4 regions of the Clostridium sp. AF32-12BH genome follow, and region 1 is predicted to be linked to each of the others. Evidence: predicted binding sites of a transcription regulator. Region 1 holds the regulator's gene; each other region holds the start of a gene.
What was found. Region 1 encodes LexA, which represses DNA repair genes until DNA is damaged. Its sites were predicted from a motif close to CNAACANNTGTTNG; they were not measured.
Positions count from the first base shown of each region.

Region 2: a site for LexA is predicted at 3,380-3,393, ahead of DWZ40_RS09620 (DNA polymerase IV). Genes of this name have one in related genera too.
Region 3: a site for LexA is predicted at 2,568-2,581, ahead of DWZ40_RS18535 (DNA polymerase IV). Genes of this name have one in related genera too.
Region 4: a site for LexA is predicted at 3,376-3,389, ahead of recA (recombinase RecA). Genes of this name have one in related genera too.

Region 1 is NZ_QUEH01000002.1:292,681-297,667, reverse strand. Features, by position in the region: gene DWZ40_RS03000 (ABC transporter ATP-binding protein) at 1-620, shown strand, start outside; gene DWZ40_RS02995 (cytidylate kinase-like family protein) at 758-1,411, shown strand; gene DWZ40_RS02990 (hypothetical protein) at 1,588-2,388, opposite strand; gene lexA (transcriptional repressor LexA) at 2,579-3,196, opposite strand; gene DWZ40_RS02980 (LysM peptidoglycan-binding domain-containing protein) at 3,390-3,713, shown strand; gene DWZ40_RS02975 (RNA methyltransferase) at 3,837-4,685, shown strand; gene DWZ40_RS02970 (MATE family efflux transporter) at 4,687-4,987, shown strand, end outside.
Region 2 is NZ_QUEH01000008.1:69,357-74,343, reverse strand. Features, by position in the region: gene DWZ40_RS09640 (hypothetical protein) at 1-827, shown strand, start outside; gene DWZ40_RS09635 (hypothetical protein) at 719-1,132, shown strand; gene DWZ40_RS09630 (SOS response-associated peptidase family protein) at 1,170-1,757, opposite strand; gene DWZ40_RS09625 (hypothetical protein) at 1,768-2,082, opposite strand; gene DWZ40_RS09620 (DNA polymerase IV) at 2,101-3,363, opposite strand; gene DWZ40_RS09615 (phosphoadenosine phosphosulfate reductase family protein) at 3,539-4,264, opposite strand; gene DWZ40_RS09610 (YodL domain-containing protein) at 4,403-4,765, opposite strand; gene DWZ40_RS19290 (hypothetical protein) at 4,749-4,987, opposite strand, start outside; gene DWZ40_RS09605 (single-stranded DNA-binding protein) at 4,978-4,987, opposite strand, start outside.
Region 3 is NZ_QUEH01000028.1:9,115-14,101, reverse strand. Features, by position in the region: gene DWZ40_RS18550 (hypothetical protein) at 1-172, opposite strand, end outside; gene DWZ40_RS18545 (SOS response-associated peptidase family protein) at 359-943, opposite strand; gene DWZ40_RS18540 (hypothetical protein) at 954-1,268, opposite strand; gene DWZ40_RS18535 (DNA polymerase IV) at 1,287-2,549, opposite strand; gene DWZ40_RS18530 (hypothetical protein) at 2,682-3,599, opposite strand; gene DWZ40_RS18525 (hypothetical protein) at 3,688-4,257, opposite strand; gene DWZ40_RS18520 (hypothetical protein) at 4,427-4,759, opposite strand; gene DWZ40_RS18515 (hypothetical protein) at 4,841-4,987, opposite strand, start outside.
Region 4 is NZ_QUEH01000004.1:119,117-124,103, forward strand. Features, by position in the region: gene serC (3-phosphoserine/phosphohydroxythreonine transaminase) at 1-598, shown strand, start outside; gene DWZ40_RS05200 (phosphoglycerate dehydrogenase) at 595-1,755, shown strand; gene DWZ40_RS05205 (S8 family peptidase) at 1,842-2,723, opposite strand; gene recA (recombinase RecA) at 3,443-4,540, shown strand; gene DWZ40_RS05215 (regulatory protein RecX) at 4,545-4,987, shown strand, end outside.

The sequences.
Region 1 (4,987 bases):
GTGGTGCGATCGTCATTGACGGAAAAGACGTGACCAGACTTCCAGAGTATAAACGTGCAGCGTTTCTGGGACGTGTGTTTCAGGATCCGATGAATGGAACTGCTGCGACCATGGGAATTGAAGAAAATCTGGCATTGGCATTGCGCCGCGGAAAGGTCCGCAGCTTAAAACCAGGAATCAAAAATGAGGAACGCAAGCTGTATAGGGATATGTTAAAACGCCTCGGACTTGGTCTGGAAGACCGTTTAACCTCCAAAGTGGGACTCCTTTCCGGCGGACAGCGTCAGGCTCTGACCTTACTGATGTCTACCCTGCAGAGACCGAAATTATTGCTTTTGGATGAACATACAGCCGCTCTGGATCCGAAGACAGCAAAAAAGGTGCTCGATCTGACTGCGGAAATGGTCGAAGAGCAAAAGTTAACCACATTGATGATCACCCACAATATGCGCGATGCGATCCAGATGGGAAACCGCCTGATCATGATGCATGAGGGAAATGTTATTTATGATGTGGCGGGAGAAAAAAAGAAGCGTCTGACCGTCGAGGATCTTCTTCATAAATTTGAGGAAGCCAGCGGAGAAGAGTTTGCAAACGATCGTATGATCCTTGCAAAATAGTGGAAAAATCCATTTGAATAATCAGAAAAAAAGAATCAAACCGGCAGAGTGTAAAAAAGTTTGGCACTCTGCCGGTTTTGTGTTATACTAAATAGGGAAATAAAAGACAGAATATGATTTCCAAAGGGGGACATCTTATGGATAAACACAAACTTGTTATTACGATAGAGCGTCAGTACGGAAGTGGTGGACGAATTGTCGGCAAAAAACTGGCAGAGGATTTAAACATTCCATTTTATGACGATGAAATTTTAAGTATGACAGCTGAAAAAAGTGCGGTCGGAGAACGCTATTTCCGTCTTGCAGATGAAAAAGCCGGAAATAACCTGCTGAGAAAAATTGTAGGCAATCTGCACCTGCCGTCTGGTATTTTTGATGAGCCGAAAAAAGAGGGCGATGTAACTTCGCCAGACAACCTGTTCCGGTTTCAGTCAGAAGTGATCCGGGAACTGGCAGCTGCACAGTCCTGTGTCATTGTGGGCCGGTGTGCAGACTATATTCTGGAAACCGCAGGAAAAGAGGATCTGATCAAAATATTTGTTTATGCGGATATTTCTACCTGTGTACGCAGAACGCAGGAAACAGACGGTATTACCGATACCAAAGAGGCCTTAAACAAGTTAAACAAGATCACGAAACAGCGCAGAGCGTATCATAAGTATTTTACCGGTAAGGAATGGGAAGATTTAATGAATTATGATTTGCCGATCAATGCCAGCAAACTGGAACTCGATCAGGTTGTGGAACTCATCAAGGATTATATCCGAATGGTCGGCTATGATATTTCATAATCGGACAACGAAAAACGGCAGTCAGATAACGGGGCGACGAAGTGACCGGATAACAAAGTGACATACGATAAGATCGAAAAGAGCCAGCAGATACTGTGTCTGCTGGCTCTTTTCGATTTCGCTGCATATCGAGGAAAGGTATCCTCTGCCTGGTGTGGCATTTTGCGTATTTGATATTATTTCTTTGTGATCTTTGTGATCTGGATTTCTTTGTCGTTGATGGAACCCTCGTACTGAATCTGAAGGGTGTCACCTTCTGCATACTGGCTTAAGTCCGTATCACTGGAAACAAAGGTGAAGAAATCGCCGGTCTGTGCTTCGAGAACGATATGATCTCCATCCTCACCGATCTGTGCAACTTTACCTACGAAAGCATTGATCTTGGCTTCATCAGAATCTTTTGCGTCTGCAGCAACGATCTTGATTGCCAGCGGCTCGTCGTCCAGGTCGCCGAGGTAGGTAACTTCAACGTCTGCATCTGGCTTGATGCCATCTGTTCCGACTACATAAGCATTGCCGGTCAGAATCTTATATTCTTCTCCGTCTACTTCCAGGGTCATCGTGTCAGAAGCTACTTCCTTAACGGTTCCTTCTGCAACCGGATCCATGGACTGCTCTAACATGGAAGCGGTAACTTCCATGGCAATAACAGGTACCGGGTCGTCCGTAGTTTCTGCCGGGAACGTGATATCTACCCAGTCGCCTTCAGAAAGCGGGAATTCTTTGGTTACGTCTGCACTGGAGATATCGTATTTCTTTTCTTCATCGCTATAGTCGTCTTTTATGGTAAGAACATCACCGTCAATCGCTGTGATCACACCACTGGTATAATCTTCATCAACTTCTGCCTCCGTAGTAGACTCTGCTACCGTCGTTTCTTCCGGAGCAGCGGTAGTCTCGGTTGCTTTTTTTCCGGAACAGGCTGCTGCACTGATGGAAACTGCTGCGATTGCAGTAAACAATAATGCCTTTTTCATAATAATATCACTCCTCTGATCTTTCTTTGTCAATTCATACTTTTGGAACCAACAAACAAGAGTTTACTACAAAGCAGATGAAAAAGCCATTGATTTTTTATTAAGTTTTCCGGAAAATGGTGAACATTTGGTGAACTTCAGTATTTGCTCAATACAAAAATCCGATTCTTTCAGAATGGCATTTACGTATTTACGCCATCATGCGGAATAATCCAATGACTTTCCCCAGAATCTCTACATGATCCGTGATGATCGGATCCATGGCATCGTTTTCCGGCTGGAGACGGTAGTGCCCGTTTTCCTTGTAAAACCGTTTGACTGTGGCAGAATCATCGACAAGTGCGACAACGATCTCTCCGTTTTCTGCCGTATTGGTCTGCTCGACGATGACCTTATCGCCGCTATAGATTCCCGCATTGACCATACTTTCCCCTTTGACTTTTAACATAAAGGTATCTTTGTTTGGAAGTATTTCAGCCGGAATCGGAAAATAGTCTTCGATGTGCTCCTGTGCCAGAATCGGTTCTCCGGCAGCTACTGTACCAATTACAGGAACCTGAACCATTTCCCGGCGGTTTAATGCAAATTCATCGTCCAGGATTTCAATGGCGCGTGGTTTGGTCGGATCTCTGCGTATGTATCCATTTGCCTCCAGGGATTCCAGATGAGAGTGGACCGATGAGGTCGACTTAAGCTGAACTGCTTCGCAGATCTCACGTACTGCAGGCGGATAGCCCTTTTTCAAAATACATTCTTTGATATATGATAAAATTTCCTGTTGTTTTGCTGTAATTTTACCCTGACCCATCATCATTCCTCCATGCGGATATATTCAATATAAAGTGTTTCTTTTTTATAGGATTATAGTAGCATAGTTTTACTCAAAAAGCAAACTTTTGTTCGTTTTTCTTGGAAAACATATTGACAAACATTTGTTCGGAACGTATAATGACAGCATAACAAACGTACGTTCGGAATATTTTTACGCAGGGGGAATCTTTATGAAAACAGGCAGAAATACGAAACGCAGATTACGGAACCTTATGGTTATTTTATTAATGATTCTGGCATTTTGCTCTGGTTTTTTCGGACACACCTTGTTGAACGCGAGGGCAGAAGAGAAAGCTGCAGTACAATTGAACCGTTATTATACCAGTGTACAGCTTCGTCAGGGGGATAATCTCTGGAATCTCGCGGATCAGTATTATAAAGGGAGCGGTTATTCCAAAGCAGAATATGTCGAGGAATTGAAACGCATGAATGGTTTGAAATCCGAACAGATTCATTCCGGAGAATTTCTGACAGTCGTATATTTTGCTGAATAACTTGCATAAGGCGTTGGCAGTCGTTATAATTATGTTTGTTTTGAAATCATACTACTAGAATTCTTATATACCCACTCAGTGCCCGAGATGGGATATGATATTAATTTGACTAAGGAGTAATTTATGCTGCATACAAACATCATAAAAGTAACAGATCTGCAGATGCCGGAATTGGAAGTCTATACGAGATTGTCGGAAAATCAGCTTTTCCATTATTTTGAACCGGATACTGGAATTTTTATAGCAGAAAGCCCAATTGTAATTGGACGGGCACTGGATGCTGGATATATCCCGGTTTCAATCCTAGCAGAAGAAAACGAGCTGGACAAGGCAGCTGCTGAAATTCTTGCCCGTTGTGGGAATGTTCCAATCTATACAGCCCCTATGGAAGTATTAACAAAATTGACCGGGTTTGCATTAACAAGAGGACTTCTTTGCGCCATGCGCAGGAAGCACCTGCCATCCATTGAGACCGTCTGTTCCGGGGCAAGGCGTATTGCTGTTTTGGAAAATGTGATGAATCCTACCAATGTGGGAGCGATATTTCGTTCAGCCGCAGCATTGAATATGGATGCGGTTCTGTTAACCTCTGGCTGCAGTGATCCCCTGTACAGACGCGCAATCCGGGTGAGTATGGGAACGGTTTTCCAAATCCCGTGGACTGTGTTCGAACGAAACGGTACATGGCCGCGCCCCGCGATGGATACGTTACACCAGCTTGGTTTCAAGACAGCTGCCATGGCATTGACGGATCAGTCTGTACGCATTGACGACCCGGCTGTGCTTGCAGAAGAAAAACTTGCCATTGTACTTGGAACCGAAGGAGATGGACTTGCACAAGATACCATTGCAGATTGTGACTATACCATCCGTATTCCCATGACACATGGAGTGGATTCTCTGAATGTAGCCGCTGCAAGTGCAGTAGCTTTCTGGCAGCTTGGAAATCAGAGAGTGGAGGGAAACGCGTAACATGACCATCCGAAGACAGTTTATTCGTTATGTATCCCTGAATATGCTGGGCATGCTTGGAATGTCGCTCTACATTTTAGCAGATACATTTTTTATTGCCAAAGCAGTTGGTGCCAACGGTATTACAGCACTGAATCTGGTATTGCCTCTTTATAATCTGATTTTTGCATTTGGAGCCATGATTGGTGTAGGTTCGGCAATTCGCTTTGCCGTAGAGCGCAACCACGGAATAAAAGAAGCGGAAGGATACTTTTTTCATGCCTTGGCCTGGGCTACTGTTCTAAGTCTGGTGTTTGTGTTTG
Region 2 (4,987 bases), on a different contig from region 1:
GAACCTGGCTCCATATATGGATGTATGGAATTTATATCCTTGCATGTAAGGAAGCGGTACTGCTTGTCGGCCTTTTATCTGAACTTTTGCTTATGCGGATTCCGCTTCGCTACCACAGTGGGCAGAATGCTGTTACCTTTGTCAGCTTTTATTATCTGTTTTGCCAGAATGCCATTTTTCGTGGTATCTCCCTACTGGAAGCTGCGTTGGTGATTCCGCTTTGTGGAGTGATGCTTCGGGAAGCGGCATCGCCTTTCAGCGATTACTCGTCGATTATGATATACGCAGCCTTTATGCTGCTGACAGGCGCAGTGTTTGTCGTTCTTATCGTCATTGGTCCAGTCATGCGGACACTTTCATACTTTTATTCATGGGGACAGCGCAAGCAGATCAGAGAGCTTTTCTGCACGGAATATTTTCTCATGCAGCCGGTTTCCAGAAACAGATCGTTCACGGTCACTTATCATTTTATCATTGATGAACAGGACGCCGCCGGTGTTTACTATCTTCCACTTCTCACAGACATCAGCGGATGGATCTCCCCGAAAAAGAAAGCAGGCAAATGGAAAATGCTCTCTTTCGCAGATGGCAGAACCTTTGAAGTATCAGAGCATGAGGCCGAAGCAGCCAAGGAAATGCTCTCTTATGCGTCAAACCGTCTCTATGCCCAGAAAGTAACTGGAGAAAATAGGAACAATATACCGGACGCAAAGGAAACATGGAACCCACTCATAAATCCAGCAACAACGATATATCAGAAATTGGTCAAGATATTTTTAGGCCTGATGGTTATTCTTTTTATGATGAGCTATCAGATACTGAAGTAATTAAACATCCGGTTTTCACTGCCGGAATAAATCAGGATTGGATTTATTCCGATGATGGCACAGCACAGTTCTGGCCGGTCGATAACTATTATCCGCCCGGAGAACGGCACACAAATTTTTTAGATTACGATGTTGTGAAACAACACCATACTTTAACGCAGATTTTGATGGGATTGCTACATAATGGCTTTACACTACAGGCTGTGGAAGAAGCTATGCCGTCCCCAGATATGCTGGATATTCCAGGCATGAAGGATGAACTACGCCGTCCCATGATGCTGTTGGTAAAAGCGCAAAAAAGATAATGGGCCCGTGAGCGGAGAATCCTCCTCGGAAATCCCCTTACTGCATATCAAATATAGACAACTGCTCGAATTCCTGCCTCTGCTCCAAAAGCGGAGGTGTCTTCGTCAGAAGTCTTTCTGCCGTGCTCCAGTCCTGGATCCATGGCTGTATTTCCTCTGGTGTCAGTACCAGTGGCATCCGGTCATGTACCGATGATACAGAGCTGTTAGGAACAGTTGTTATGATCGTAAACTGGCTTTCTTTTTCTGTTGGCTGCCAGACACCGGCCATGTAAAGAATATCTGACTGCGGCATGGTAAAAGAGATTTTTTCTTTTTCTTTATTCCATTCATAAAAACCAGCTGCAGGAATTACACACCGGCAATTCCGCACGCTGTTCCGAAATGCAGGCTTCGATAAAATACTCTCGGCCCTGGCATTAATAAGCAGCCAGTCTTGATACTTACTTGTAAATCCCCACCGCATTGCCTCCAGATGCACATTCTTCATTCCAGTCAGAACCATGGCCATATCGGTAGGACGCACATCTCCCACTGTCACTTTCAATTTTGCAGCATCAATCTGTTTGCAGATTTTCCTGATTTCCCGCCACATTTCATCATCTATAAAATATCTTCCACACATAAGCTGCTCCTCACACCAGCATCACCCATTTACAAGCCTCCAGGAAAAATATCAGTTTAAATTCCCGAATCAACCCACCAATTACGGCTTCGCATCCATATTCACGGCTCGGTATGCCAGAATAATTCTTTTCTTCCGTATATTTCACTAGGATGTCCTTTACTGTTTGAACCTCCCCGGCATCATCCTCAAACTTAAAATATCTTGGCATAGTCTGGCCAGTTGATGTAAACCATGCCGAACAGGCGATATGGTACATGTTTCCTTTAGGGATCCCGCTATCTACATCTATTCCATATTTTGTTGCTTGCGCAAATCTGGTCACGTTCATCAACCCCTTATATTATAATATTTTCTCCTGGGAATAATCAACCGTCCGCTTTTCCCGGCTGACGCCTCCACCCATATGGTCTATTTCTACAGATCCTGCAGATGGCAAAAAGCATGCCCTTTTTATGCTATCCATTCCAAACCTTTTCCGTATCTGATCCACAGTTTTCTCCATCTTCCGGTATTTTTCATAGTCGATCGTTTCAAAAAATTGCATCTGGCGAAAGGGATCTGATGATACACGGCTGGTATGGATCCCGAGATGCCGCAGCGGAATCCCATTCCACAATTCAGATAAACACCGACAGGCTGCAGCATAAATTTCCAGGGTCAGATCCGTTGGAACAGATAGTGTAATTTGATGTCCGTAAAAACGCAGATCCCAGTCTTTTAGACTGATAGAAACAACGCTAATCTTTACTCCATCTGCCCTTAACCTGGCTGAAATGGTTTCCGATAACGATAAAAGATACTGCCTGGCAGTTTCACAATCCATAACATCATAAGGCGTGGTGAGAGAATTTCCATAGCCTTTGGCCGGCGGAGGTGAGCTGATCACTGCAGATTCATCTATACCATTTGCATATTGCCAAATAAGTATTCCCTGTGACTTCATATGCGCGCGCAAAATTGCAGGATCCATAGCTGCCAGTTCTCCAATCGTATGAAATCCCAATTTTTTCAACTTGTATAAAGAGGCATGGCCCACATAAAACAGATCACCCACCGGAAGATGCCACATTTTTTCTGACATTTCTGATTTCCAGAGCGTATGAACGTGATCCGGCTTCGTAAAATCTGAAGCCATTTTTGCCAGAAGCTTATTTTCGGAAACACCAATATTTACAGTGAACCCTAATTCTGCATGCACACGATTTTTTATTTCATACGCAGTCGTTATCGGATCCTGGCAGCAGCCGGTCATATCCAAAAAAGCCTCATCTATACTATATTGCTCGATCTTGTCCGTATACTCACTTAACAGTTTTATCAGAGCTTTTGAAGATCGGTTATAGAGATCATAATTGGGCGGCACCAGAACCAGGTCCGGACATTTTTCCTTTGCAGAAACAACCGTTTCCCCGGTCTGAATATGATATTTCTTTGCCGGAATAGATTTTGCCAAAATGATCCCATGTCTTTTCTCCTGATCTCCTCCCACGGCACTCACCAGCTGTCGCAAATCCTGCTTTCCCCCCAGATGATGGATCCTGTAACACGCCTCCCAGGATAAAAAGGCGGAATTCACATCTACATGAAAAATAACTTTTTTCATATCCGCTCCTTTAAATCGAACATTTGTTCTATTTTCATTTTAAGCATTTCATTCCCAGATGTCAATATGGGATTTTCAGGCAAAAAAAGCGGCTGACCTTTTCGATCAACCGCTCATAGGTATTATTTCACACATTTAGCATTCTGCTATACCAAGACTCTGCTCCGCAAGATCCTTATACTTCCCAGAGTCCCCGCTGTCTTCCCTTTTTTGCGAACCGCTCCTCTAAATCGAAAATCGTATACGGCGGCTTATATGGCTCTTCGATATAACTCTGAAGAGCTCTAAGCTTGTCCCAATACTGCGGCAGGTTATGATAGATTGCATTCAACTCCCGCAAATTTTTGTTCCGGCAGCACCAGCAGCTTACCCTGTCAAGAATGGAATACAGCTCTATGCCTCCCTCCAGCCAGTTATATCCCTTCGCATAACAATACTGAAGGCACTGATATTCAGTCCAGCCCCATTCGACCAATGGATAGCACTTTTCCTTTACTCGGCCAGATTCATCTGCTGCGATCCCTATGTATTCCACCGCAGTTGCTCCGAGTGATTTTACATATTTTTCGCAGGCATTGATCTTAAGGCGTGTCATCCAGCGGCATGGCCCACCGCACCAATAGCTTCCATAGTGCGATGATCCGTCCCGGCACTTGATCCGTCGAAGGAGCATTTCTTCCAGGAAATGCCTTTCCGGCTGTAGAATAACAAGTTCGCACCCATACTGCTCCAATTCCAGTCGGACTTTCTCTATATTTTTCCGAATGCATGAAAACTCCATACCGGTATCAAAATAGACGCAGTGCGTTAACGGCCAGCCCTTTTCCATAAGCCCTAAAACCATTGCCATGGAGTCCTTTCCTCCTGAGATGGAGGCAACATATCGTTTTTCTTTTTCCATAATCACCATATTCCAGAACTGGATATGGCAGCACCTGTAGCCTCCCATGCTACTAATCATTCCTGATCCTCACGCTGTTTTCAGGTGCTTTATGCGAAGTACAACACTCTCATCGCAACCTGGTCTACCAGGATCTGATTATTTTCCTTTCTCTGAGTTCTCTTTCCCGGCCTTCAAAACGAGTTCCCCCGTACCAGCAAAAGAAATTTTCTTAAATCCCACAGAATCGCAAAAGAATAATTCTTTGCCATCGATCTGAATAATATCTCCTACCGACATGGAACGCATTGTTTTTCTATTGGGACGATCTGGGCGATTTAATCTCTCATACAGACCCTCCATAATTTCTGATACATTCAATGCCGTTCCCTCCTGCTCTTTCACTTCCGTCTCATAAGCAATTTCATAATCCGCGCGAGTAGGATTAAGCTTCAATTTCTGAAGCTGCTCCAGTGAAAGAAACATCATTCTTACCCCGCGTTCATTATTCTCTTTCAGCATCAATATCTCGATCTTCATAATCTTCCTTTTCTCTTTGATAAGCTCTACTCCAGTCAACCGGCTCTCCAAAATAGGCCGGTGTCATATCAACACCGCCATACCCTTCAGGAAAGCGCTCTGTAATATCCGGTATATACTGCTTCATTTTCATTTCCCTTTCATAAAATAAAGAAGGCTCTGAAAAATCAGAACCTCCTCTAGCATGCACATATTTAGTTAAAT
Region 3 (4,987 bases), on a different contig from region 1:
CTGATACAGATACCGCTGCATCTGCTTCACCATTTGAAACATTTACAGAATCTACCGTTGTTCCTGATGCAACATTGGTTCCATCAATCACCACTTCTGCCATTGTAGGCATAGCTGCTGATGCCGCCAAAATCGCTGCCATCACCAAAGCTGCATATCTTTTGTTTTTCATACTCATTACCTCCGTCGTTATATTATCAATATCTGGATAATGTTATGATGTAAGTATAGCACTATTTTTTGAATAATAATACAGTTTTTAGACACTTTTTGCTACTTGATAAATCTTTGTGCATATTTTTCAAAATACCGTTATTATGGCATTTTTATAGTCTGATAATTCAAGGTATGAATAACGCTATATAGTAAAAATAGACAACTGCTTATATTCCTGCTTGTGCTCCAATAACGGAGGTGTTTTATATAATAGCTTTTCTGCACTGTCCCAATCCTGAATCCATGGAATGATTTCTTCCGGTTTTAATACTAACGGCATGCGATCGTGGACCGGACGCATAGACTTGTTCGGTGCGGTTGTAAGAATGGTAAACTGACTATGATTTTCTGTTGGTTGCCAGATTCCAGCCATATAAAGATTTTTTGATTCCGGCATCGTGAAAGTAACCTTCTCTTTGTCCTTATTCCATTCATAAAAACCCGCCGCAGGAATCACGCATCTGCAATGCCGCACACTATCTCTGAAGATAGGCTTTTCCAGTATGGTTTCCACTCTGGCATTAATCAGCAACCAGTCTTGATATTTTCTCGTAAATCCCCATTGCATCTGCTCCGGCTGAATATTTTCCTTTCCAGTCAGTACCAGTGCCAGATCCGTTGGTCGTACATCCCCTGCCGTTACCCGCAATTTGGAATCATCTACCTGCTTGCATATCTTCCGAATTTCTCGCCACATCTCGTTATCTACAAAATATCTTCCGCACATCTCAATCACCTCAAATCAGCATCACCCATTTACACGCTTCCAAATAAAAAATCAGCTTAAATTCCCGGATCAGCCCGCCGATCACAGCTTCACATCCGTACTCTTTACTTGGAATGCCGCTGTAATTCTTTTCTTCTGTATACTTAACCAGAATGTCTTTCACAGTCTGGATATCACCGGCATCGTCTTCAAATTTGAAATATCGCGGCATGGTCTGTCCAGTCGCAGTGAACCAGGTCATGCAGGCGATATGATACATGTTGCCTTTCGGAATCCCGCTGTCCACCTCAATTCCATATTTCGTCGCATCCGCAAATCCTGCCATGCCGCATCAACTCCTTCATTATAATATCCGTTCCTTCGTATAATCAACCGTTCTTTTCTCTCGGCTGATTCCTCCTGCCATGTGATCCATTTCCTGTTTTCCCGGTACAGATAAAAAGCAGGCTCTTTTTATGCTGTCCATTCCATACTTTTTCCGAATCCGGTCCACTGTTTTTTCCATTCTTTTTGACTTCTCATAATCGATGGTATCGAATAGCTGCATCTGCCGGAATTGGTCCGTTGTGACGCGGCTGGTATGAATTCCAAGATGTCTCAGAGGGATGCCGTCCCATAGTTCTGACAGGCACTGGCAGGCAGCATGGTAAATTTCCATTGTAAGATTTGTTGGCACAGAAAGTGTGATTTGGTGGCCATAAAAGTGTAGGTCCCAGTCTCTCAGGCTGATAGAAACAACGCCGATTTTTACGCTATCGGCTCTCAGTCGGGCAGCGATGGTTTCGGAGAGGGATAAGAGGTATTGCTTTGCGATGCTGGGCTCTGTAACGTCCTGCGGGGTCGTGAGGGAATTCCCATAGCCCTTGGCTGGTGGCGGTGTGTCAATAAGTCTGGAGTCGTCAATTCCATTTGCATACTGCCAGATGAGCAGCCCATGCGATTTCATATAAGCTTGTAAGATGCTTGGATCTGTTTTCGCTAATTCTCCAATGGTATGAATTCCGAGTTTTCTGAGCTTATTAAGCGATGCATGGCCCACATAAAACAGGTCACTCACTGGAAGCGGCCACATCTTCGTTTGGATTTCTGATTTCCAGAGAGTGTGGACTCGGTCCGGCTTTGTAAAATCAGAAGCCATCTTTGCCAGAAGCTTATTTTCTGAAACGCCAATATTAACAGTAAATCCCAGTTCTGCGTGCACTCTATCTTTGATTTCATGAGCCGTCTGCTCTGGATCATCACAGCACCCAGTCATATCCAGAAAAGCTTCATCAATGCTATATTGTTCAATTTTGTCTGTGTATTCAGAGAGCAGTTTTATGAGGGCTTTTGAGGATCTATTATAGAGATCATAGTTCGGGGGGACTAAAATCAGGCCAGGACATTTTTCTTTTGCGGAAACAACCGTTTCTCCAGTCTGGATGTGAAATTTCTTTGCCGGGATGGATTTTGCCAGGATAATGCCGTGCCGTTTTTCCTGATCCCCACCCACAGCACTCACTATCTCCCGTAAATCCTGCTTTCCGCCCAGATGGTGGATTCTATAGCAGGCTTCCCAGGACAGAAAGGCAGAATTGACATCCACGTGAAAAATGACCCTCTTCATATCTGCCCTCCTTGCAATCGAACATTTGTTCTATTTTATTCTAAACTTTTCCTACTTAGATGTCAAGACGGGAAATTTAGGCAAAAAAAAAGCGGCTGACCATTTCTGATCAACCGCTTGGGGAATACTTTATCAACCTGCCCAATACCAATATGCATCCGTGATATATCCTGCCGAATTGTATGAATTAACATCAATACAGCTTGGGAAATTTCCATTATTCTTCTCTAAATATTCTTTTACAGACATGCTGTCTTTCTCATATGTATCCCAGTTGATATAACTGATTTTTGCATCCTTTGTAAACCTAAAATTGGAATTCGCATTTGTTCCGGCAAAATTATCATATTCATCAACAGGCACAAGAGGAAACGTATAATATATGACACCAACAGGAATTTCATAGCAATCATCATATTCTTTGAAATTCACACTTGGATTTACATACGCATCAGCCTTTACGCCAATATGGATTTTTGAATAATCCGTAGCCACATTAATATAATATGGTTTCCCATCAAATGTGGTATATGATATAGGTTTTATAACAAAGCTCCGATATTCCGGGTTCTTCTCACTCTTTGTTTTCACCAAAGTGGATCCCTGCAACTTATAATAGTCTGTTCCACTATCATATGCCCCTGAACTCCATTCATTTACAATTTGACCATCCTCACTAAGGTAATATGCGCTTCTCACAAATCCATGCGCTACATGCACCAGATTGCTGTTTTCTACAGTCCAGATATCATCGATGCTATAATCCGAGGCTTCCACAAAAAGAAGTTCATCCACTCCGTTTCCATCAAGATCCATAAGTGCATACGCATATCCAGATAAATCACCAGTACGATAATGGCTATTATCGTAATACATCGACATCTGTGAATCATCTGTATTCTGATTGTATGCTGGTAGTCCATTTGCAAAATCATCCTGAATAGATTTGATCAGCTCGCTGTACTGTGTCGGCATCTCTGCAAAAGCAGGAAATGCGGTCATTGCTGCAAGTGCCATCGTGCAACCCAAAATTCTAAAACTCTTTTTCATTCGTAATCCCCCTCTCAGGATTGTCCTAAAACAAGAACAATGTCTATATACCCTTTATACCACGGTGACACAGCAGCGGTCAACCATATCAATCTTTCTTCTTATCTGCCTCATCAAAAACCTCTTTTAATATAACCGGTTCGCCGGTTTTCTTATATTCTGTTTCAACTTCTCGAAGTTCCTCTTCCGTCAATTCAAGTGGCTTTTTCAACATATGGGAAAGCCCGTAAATATCTGCTTTGGTCACCCATGGCACAATTTCTGCAATCTGCGATAAAGAATATCCTTTTCCCACCATATTACCGCACACTTCCATAGACATTAATAAGCCTTTTTGTTCTGCAACCAGATCCAAAAAGTGCTTTTTCGTTTCCCAATCATCTACTTCCCGACCATATCTCAAAGCTTTTGCAATCCGAAGCATTGGATTTTCTGTCTTTTTGACATCCGTAATCCACGCTTGGCGTTTTTCTTCAAATTCTCCAATAGAAAGATTCTGATATCTTCCAATCCGGATATCTTCCAGCATATACTCATAGGCTTTGCTACCCCAGAGCGATAAATGAGCACTTCGAGTAGACACAGATGTAAAAAGAACCTGGAGTAAAAAATCCAATGAAGGATCCGCATATACTTCAGATCCCTCTCCAAGTCCCATAGGATAATCACCTTTTGAAAGCAGCTCTTCCAATACCTCTTATAAATTGTACATTTCCTGCGAATCTGGAAAAATATAATTTTCAAACATACTGTTTTTCTTCTCCCTCTCTACATTTTCAAAGAGCCTCCCATTAAGAGAAGCTCTTGGCGAATATTGTTATAATAGTTTACAAAATCTGTAAACCAGCAGATAAAATCCATGAACGAATTTTTTCTATTGGCAAACTCAAAGATTTTGCAATAATTTCTATAGATACGCCGTTCTTATAGAGATTAATAGTATTTTCTTTTTCTTTACTTTCTATCATATCTTTAATTGCCTTGCAGCACACGTTGCCCCCTCCTTCAGTGATTCTATCCCTATTACTTTTCCACCCTTCGCTCAAACTTACACTCCAGCCTTCTTCCTCCCGGAGTAAAACGCTCGAACTTATTTCTGTCCTTTCTAACCCCGTGTAAGAAAAACTCTGTTTCCATGCAAAAGTAATCAATGTCACCATAGCGGTTATTTCGTGGGAAAGAAACACAATATTTGCAGTTCAAACAGCACTCCACCTCTTGTTTCACTTCCGCACCGCCCTTCACGATTCATACACCGTCCCTTTTTCTTCCTCTACCATCTTCTCATACTCATATGCCACGCAGAGGTAATACTCTCCATCCGCACTCGTCATCACGACATCCAGATCCGCTCCGAAATACACCGCCTGCGTCCGCACCACATGCCG
Region 4 (4,987 bases), on a different contig from region 1:
AAAGGGAAAAACGCTGGTGGCTGATATCTCTTCCTGCTTCCTCTCTGAGCCGGTAGATGTGACAAAGTATGGCCTGCTTTACGGCGGTGCCCAGAAAAATGTCGGTCCGGCCGGCGTTGTGATCGTGATCATCCGCGAGGACCTGATCACGGAGGATGTCCTTCCGGGAACCCCGACCATCTGCCAGTACAAGGTGCAGGCAGACGCAAAATCCCTTTACAATACCCCGCCATGCTACGGCATCTACATCTGCGGAAAGGTATTTAAGTGGTTAAAGAAGCGCGGCGGCCTGGAAGCCATGAAAGAGTATAACGAGAAAAAGGCAAAGATCCTTTACGATTTCCTGGATCAGAGCAAGCTGTTCCATGGAACGGTTGCCAAAGAGGACCGTTCCTTAATGAACGTTCCGTTCGTGACCGGCGACAAGGACCTGGATGCAGAATTTGTAAAAGAAGCAACCGCAGCAGGGTTTGTAAATTTAAAGGGACACAGAACCGTAGGAGGCATGCGTGCCAGCATCTACAATGCCATGCCGATGGAAGGCGTGGAGAAGCTGGTAGAGTTCATGAAACAGTTTGAGGAGGCGCATCAGGCATGAGAAAGATCCATTGCATCAACGCCATTTCCAAATATGGCACAGACCAGTTCACTGAGGACTATCAGCTGACCGACGAGGTAAATGAGGCAGAGGGCATTCTGGTCCGCAGCGCATCCCTTCATGAAATGCAGTTTTCCAATTCCCTGCTTGCCATTGCACGTGCAGGCGCAGGCGTAAACAACATTCCGTTAGAGGCCTGTGCACAGGAGGGCATCGTGGTCTTTAATACCCCGGGTGCCAATGCAAACGGGGTAAAAGAACTGGTGCTGGCAGGACTGTTTTTAGCATCCCGTGATATCGTCGGCGGCATTGAGTGGTGCAAGGCCAACAAAGAAGATGCAAACATTGCCAAGTCTGCCGAGAAAGCAAAGAAGGCTTTTGCAGGCTGCGAGATCAAGGGCAAAAAGCTGGGTGTGGTCGGTCTTGGCGCGATTGGTGCCGAGGTTGCGAACACGGCGATCGCCCTGGGCATGGAAGTTTACGGCTATGATCCGTACATTTCCGTCAATGCGGCATGGCGCCTGTCCCGTGATGTAAAACACACCACCAGCCTCGATACCATCTGCCAGGAGTGTGATTACATCACCCTGCATGTTCCGGCTGTGGACTCCACAAAGGGCATGATCAATAAGGCAGCGTTTGAGCAGATGAAAGACGGCGTTGTGATCTTAAACTTCGCCCGCGACATCCTGGTCAATGAAGATGACATGGCTGAGGCATTAAAATCCGGCAAAGTGAAAAATTATGTGACGGATTTTGCAAATCCGAAGTCTGTAAACCTGGAGAATACCATTGTGATCCCGCATCTTGGCGCTTCCACTGAGGAGTCTGAGGATAACTGTGCGAAGATGGCCGTTCAGGAAATTATGGATTATCTGGAAAACGGCAACATTCGCAATTCCGTGAACTATCCGGCGTGTGATATGGGTGTGAAGAAGACGGCCTGCCGTCTGGCTGTGCTGCATTTAAACATTCCGAACATGATCGGCCAGATCACCGGGGTGCTGGCTGCCGGAAAGATCAACATTTCCGACATGACCAACAAGAGCCGAGATAAATTCGCTTATACGCTGATGGATCTGGAACATGTACCGGATGACATCATGGTCCAGAAGCTCAATGCCATTGAGGGTGTGTGCAGAGTCAGACTCATCTGATGAAGGAAAATACAAAAATTTCATAGAGACTGCCGGGACAGGGAGGACAGCGCATTTGCAATGCCTGCCTGTTTCCCGTCAGAAAATTAGCGAAGAAGGCTGGGGATATCAAGAAGTCCCCAGCCTTGCTGGTTTCTGGGAAGTCCCAGGTCGACTGCCCGGTCCCTGAGGAAAAGTTTTACGTCCCGGTTGGACATCTCCGGATGCTGCTCCAGGAGAAGGGCAATGGCACCGGAAACAAAAGGCGTAGCCATGCTGGTACCGCTTTTTATGGCATAACCGCCGCCGGGACTGCAGCTGGTGATGGCGGCACCTGGGGCGACAATATCCGGTTTGCAGATGCAGGCGCGGGTAGGTCCTCTCCCGGAATAGTCAGACATGCGGTTTCCCATAACGTTGACTTCCTGGTGATCGTCAGAACAGCCAACCGTGATGACCTTGCGGCTGATGCCGGGCGTGGTGATGGTGCCGCTTTTTGGTCCCATATTGCCGGCGGCGACCACCACGATAAAACCGGAGTCCCAGAGTTCCTCCACGCCGCGGACCAGGGCAGAGTTTTCGCTCATGCTCCTGCCGGAAAAGGAACCGACCGAAACGTTGACGATCCGGATGTTGTAGCGCTCCCGCTGCTGCATTACGGTATGAAGTCCGGCAAGCACGTCGGAAACATAGCCGCCGCCCCGTTTGTCCAGTACTTTCACCGGAATCAGGTGGCAGCCCGGGGCGATTCCGCAAAAACGCCCGGCGCTTTCTTTTCCGTTCCCGCCGATGATGCCGCAGACATGGGTGCCGTGCCCGTTATCGTCGTAAGGGAGTTTTCGCCGGCGTACGATATCGAAAAAGGCAGCAATGCGTGACTTAAGATCCTCGTGCGGGAAGCATCCGGTGTCCAGCACAGCCACGCCGATGCCGCGCCCGGTAAGGCCGTCCGGGATGTGTGCAGAGGAAAAAGGAGAGGCTGTACGCATGGAAAACCTCAGTGCTTTTTTACTGTTAGGATATTCTGGTGATAAGGCAGTGGTGCGGCTGTCGATTTAAGAATATCTTCATAATCTATTTAAACATTATACAAACATTTTCGTAAGGCATATGTTATACTAAAATCAGAAAAAAGATAAACATCTGAACTCCTTAAAACTTTTTTGAAACGGATATGTAAGAAAAACCTGTGCAACCATCACGGCACAGGCTTTTTTCTTCTCCTATCCGTTCCTTTTTATTTGACAAGGTTTTTCGGGCATGCTATAGTGAAAGTGCAGTCCAAATGGGCGGATTTGCCCGTATTTCTAAAACATGTAACTGCTCTGTATTCTGTATGTCTGCAGTTACCAGGATTCCATGATCCGGCTTTTGTCAGCAGTCCGGAAAAATCAGAATTTTTAGATTCCCAGATTTCAAAATTCCCAGATTTCAAAATTCCCCAATTCCTATCCCTGAACAGTTCCCACAATTGCCGATGCTTCGCATTCCAAATCGGCAAAATCTGCTGCCAGAACTGTATCATACGGGATTTTCAGTTCAGAAAATCCCTACCTGTGAATAGTAACCTAAATTCCCACATGAAAAGACAACAACTGGTTGACATTTGAGCCGGTTTATACTATGATTATAACATTGAAGAGAACATCTGTTCGCAACGGCAAAAAGCTTTGTGGATGCAGTGGTTCTATAGTTGGAGGATTATAACATGAATAAAGACGATAAATTAAAGGCACTGGATGCTGCCATTACCCAGATCGAGAAGTCTTACGGAAAAGGTTCTATCATGAAGCTGGGCGATTCCGGTGCCAACATGAACATTGAGACTGTCCCAACCGGTTCCATCAGTCTGGACATCGCACTGGGACTTGGCGGTGTACCGAAGGGCCGTGTCATCGAGATTTACGGACCAGAGTCCAGTGGTAAAACAACCGTAGCACTTCACATGGTGGCAGAAGTGCAGAAACGCGGCGGCATTGCCGGTTTCATCGATGCGGAGCATGCATTAGACCCGGTCTATGCAAAGAACATCGGCGTCGATATTGACAACCTTTACATTTCCCAGCCGGACAACGGCGAGCAGGCACTGGAGATCACCGAGACCATGGTGCGTTCCGGTGCAGTGGACATTGTCATTGTGGACTCTGTTGCAGCCCTGGTGCCGAAGGCCGAGATCGACGGCGAGATGGGTGACTCCCATGTGGGGCTGCAGGCACGTCTTATGTCCCAGGCCCTCAGAAAGCTGACCGGTATCATCAGCAAATCCAACTGCTGCGTTATTTTCATTAACCAGCTGCGTGAGAAGGTTGGTGTTATGTTCGGAAACCCGGAGACCACCACAGGCGGCCGTGCCCTGAAGTTCTATTCCTCTGTCCGCATGGATGTGCGCCGCGTAGAGTCCATCAAACAGGGCGGCGAGGTGATCGGCAACCATGTCCGTGTGAAGGTGGTTAAGAACAAGATCGCTCCGCCATTTAAAGAGGCAGAGTTTGATATCATGTTTGGTCAGGGCATCTCCAAGGAAGGCGACATTCTGGATCTTGCCGCGAAGGACGACATCATTGAAAAGAGCGGCGCATGGTATGCATATGACGGTGCCAAGATCGGTCAGGGACGTGAGAATGCCAAGACGTATCTGCGCAATCATCCGGCAGTCTGTGCTGAAGTAGAGAGCAAGGTCCGTGAGAAACACGGTCTTCCGGCAGATGAGACCGTAACTGCACTGGCTGCAAATGCGGCTGCAGAAGAAGCACAGGACGCACAGAATGCAGAAAATGATGGTGCTGGTCTAACCGACGCGGAGTAATTCCATGAAAGTCTGGAATTTACAGAATGGAATTGTGCAGGTGCAGGACCTGCATCCGGAAGAACTGCAGCATGGAAAAAAGGAGAAACCGGAGAAGAAAAGCAGAAACACAAACGGTTCCGGGAAAACAGTCCGGGAGTGCGCACTCGCACTCCTGGAATTTCGTGACCGCACAGAGAGGGAACTGCGCCAGAAGTTAAAAGAACGGGAATACAACCCGGAAGAAATCGAGGAGACGGTACTCTTTTTAAAAGAGTACCGTTATTTGGATGATGAGGCCTATGCCGGGCGTTACATCCGCTCCTGCGCATCCAGGAAAAGCCGCCGCCAGATCCGGGCTGATTTGGAGCGTAAGGGCGTATCCCGGGACATCATTGACCTCACCCTCCAGGAGGAAGAAGTAGACGAGGAAAGTCAGATCAGAAAGCTTCTTTTAAAGAAAGGTTA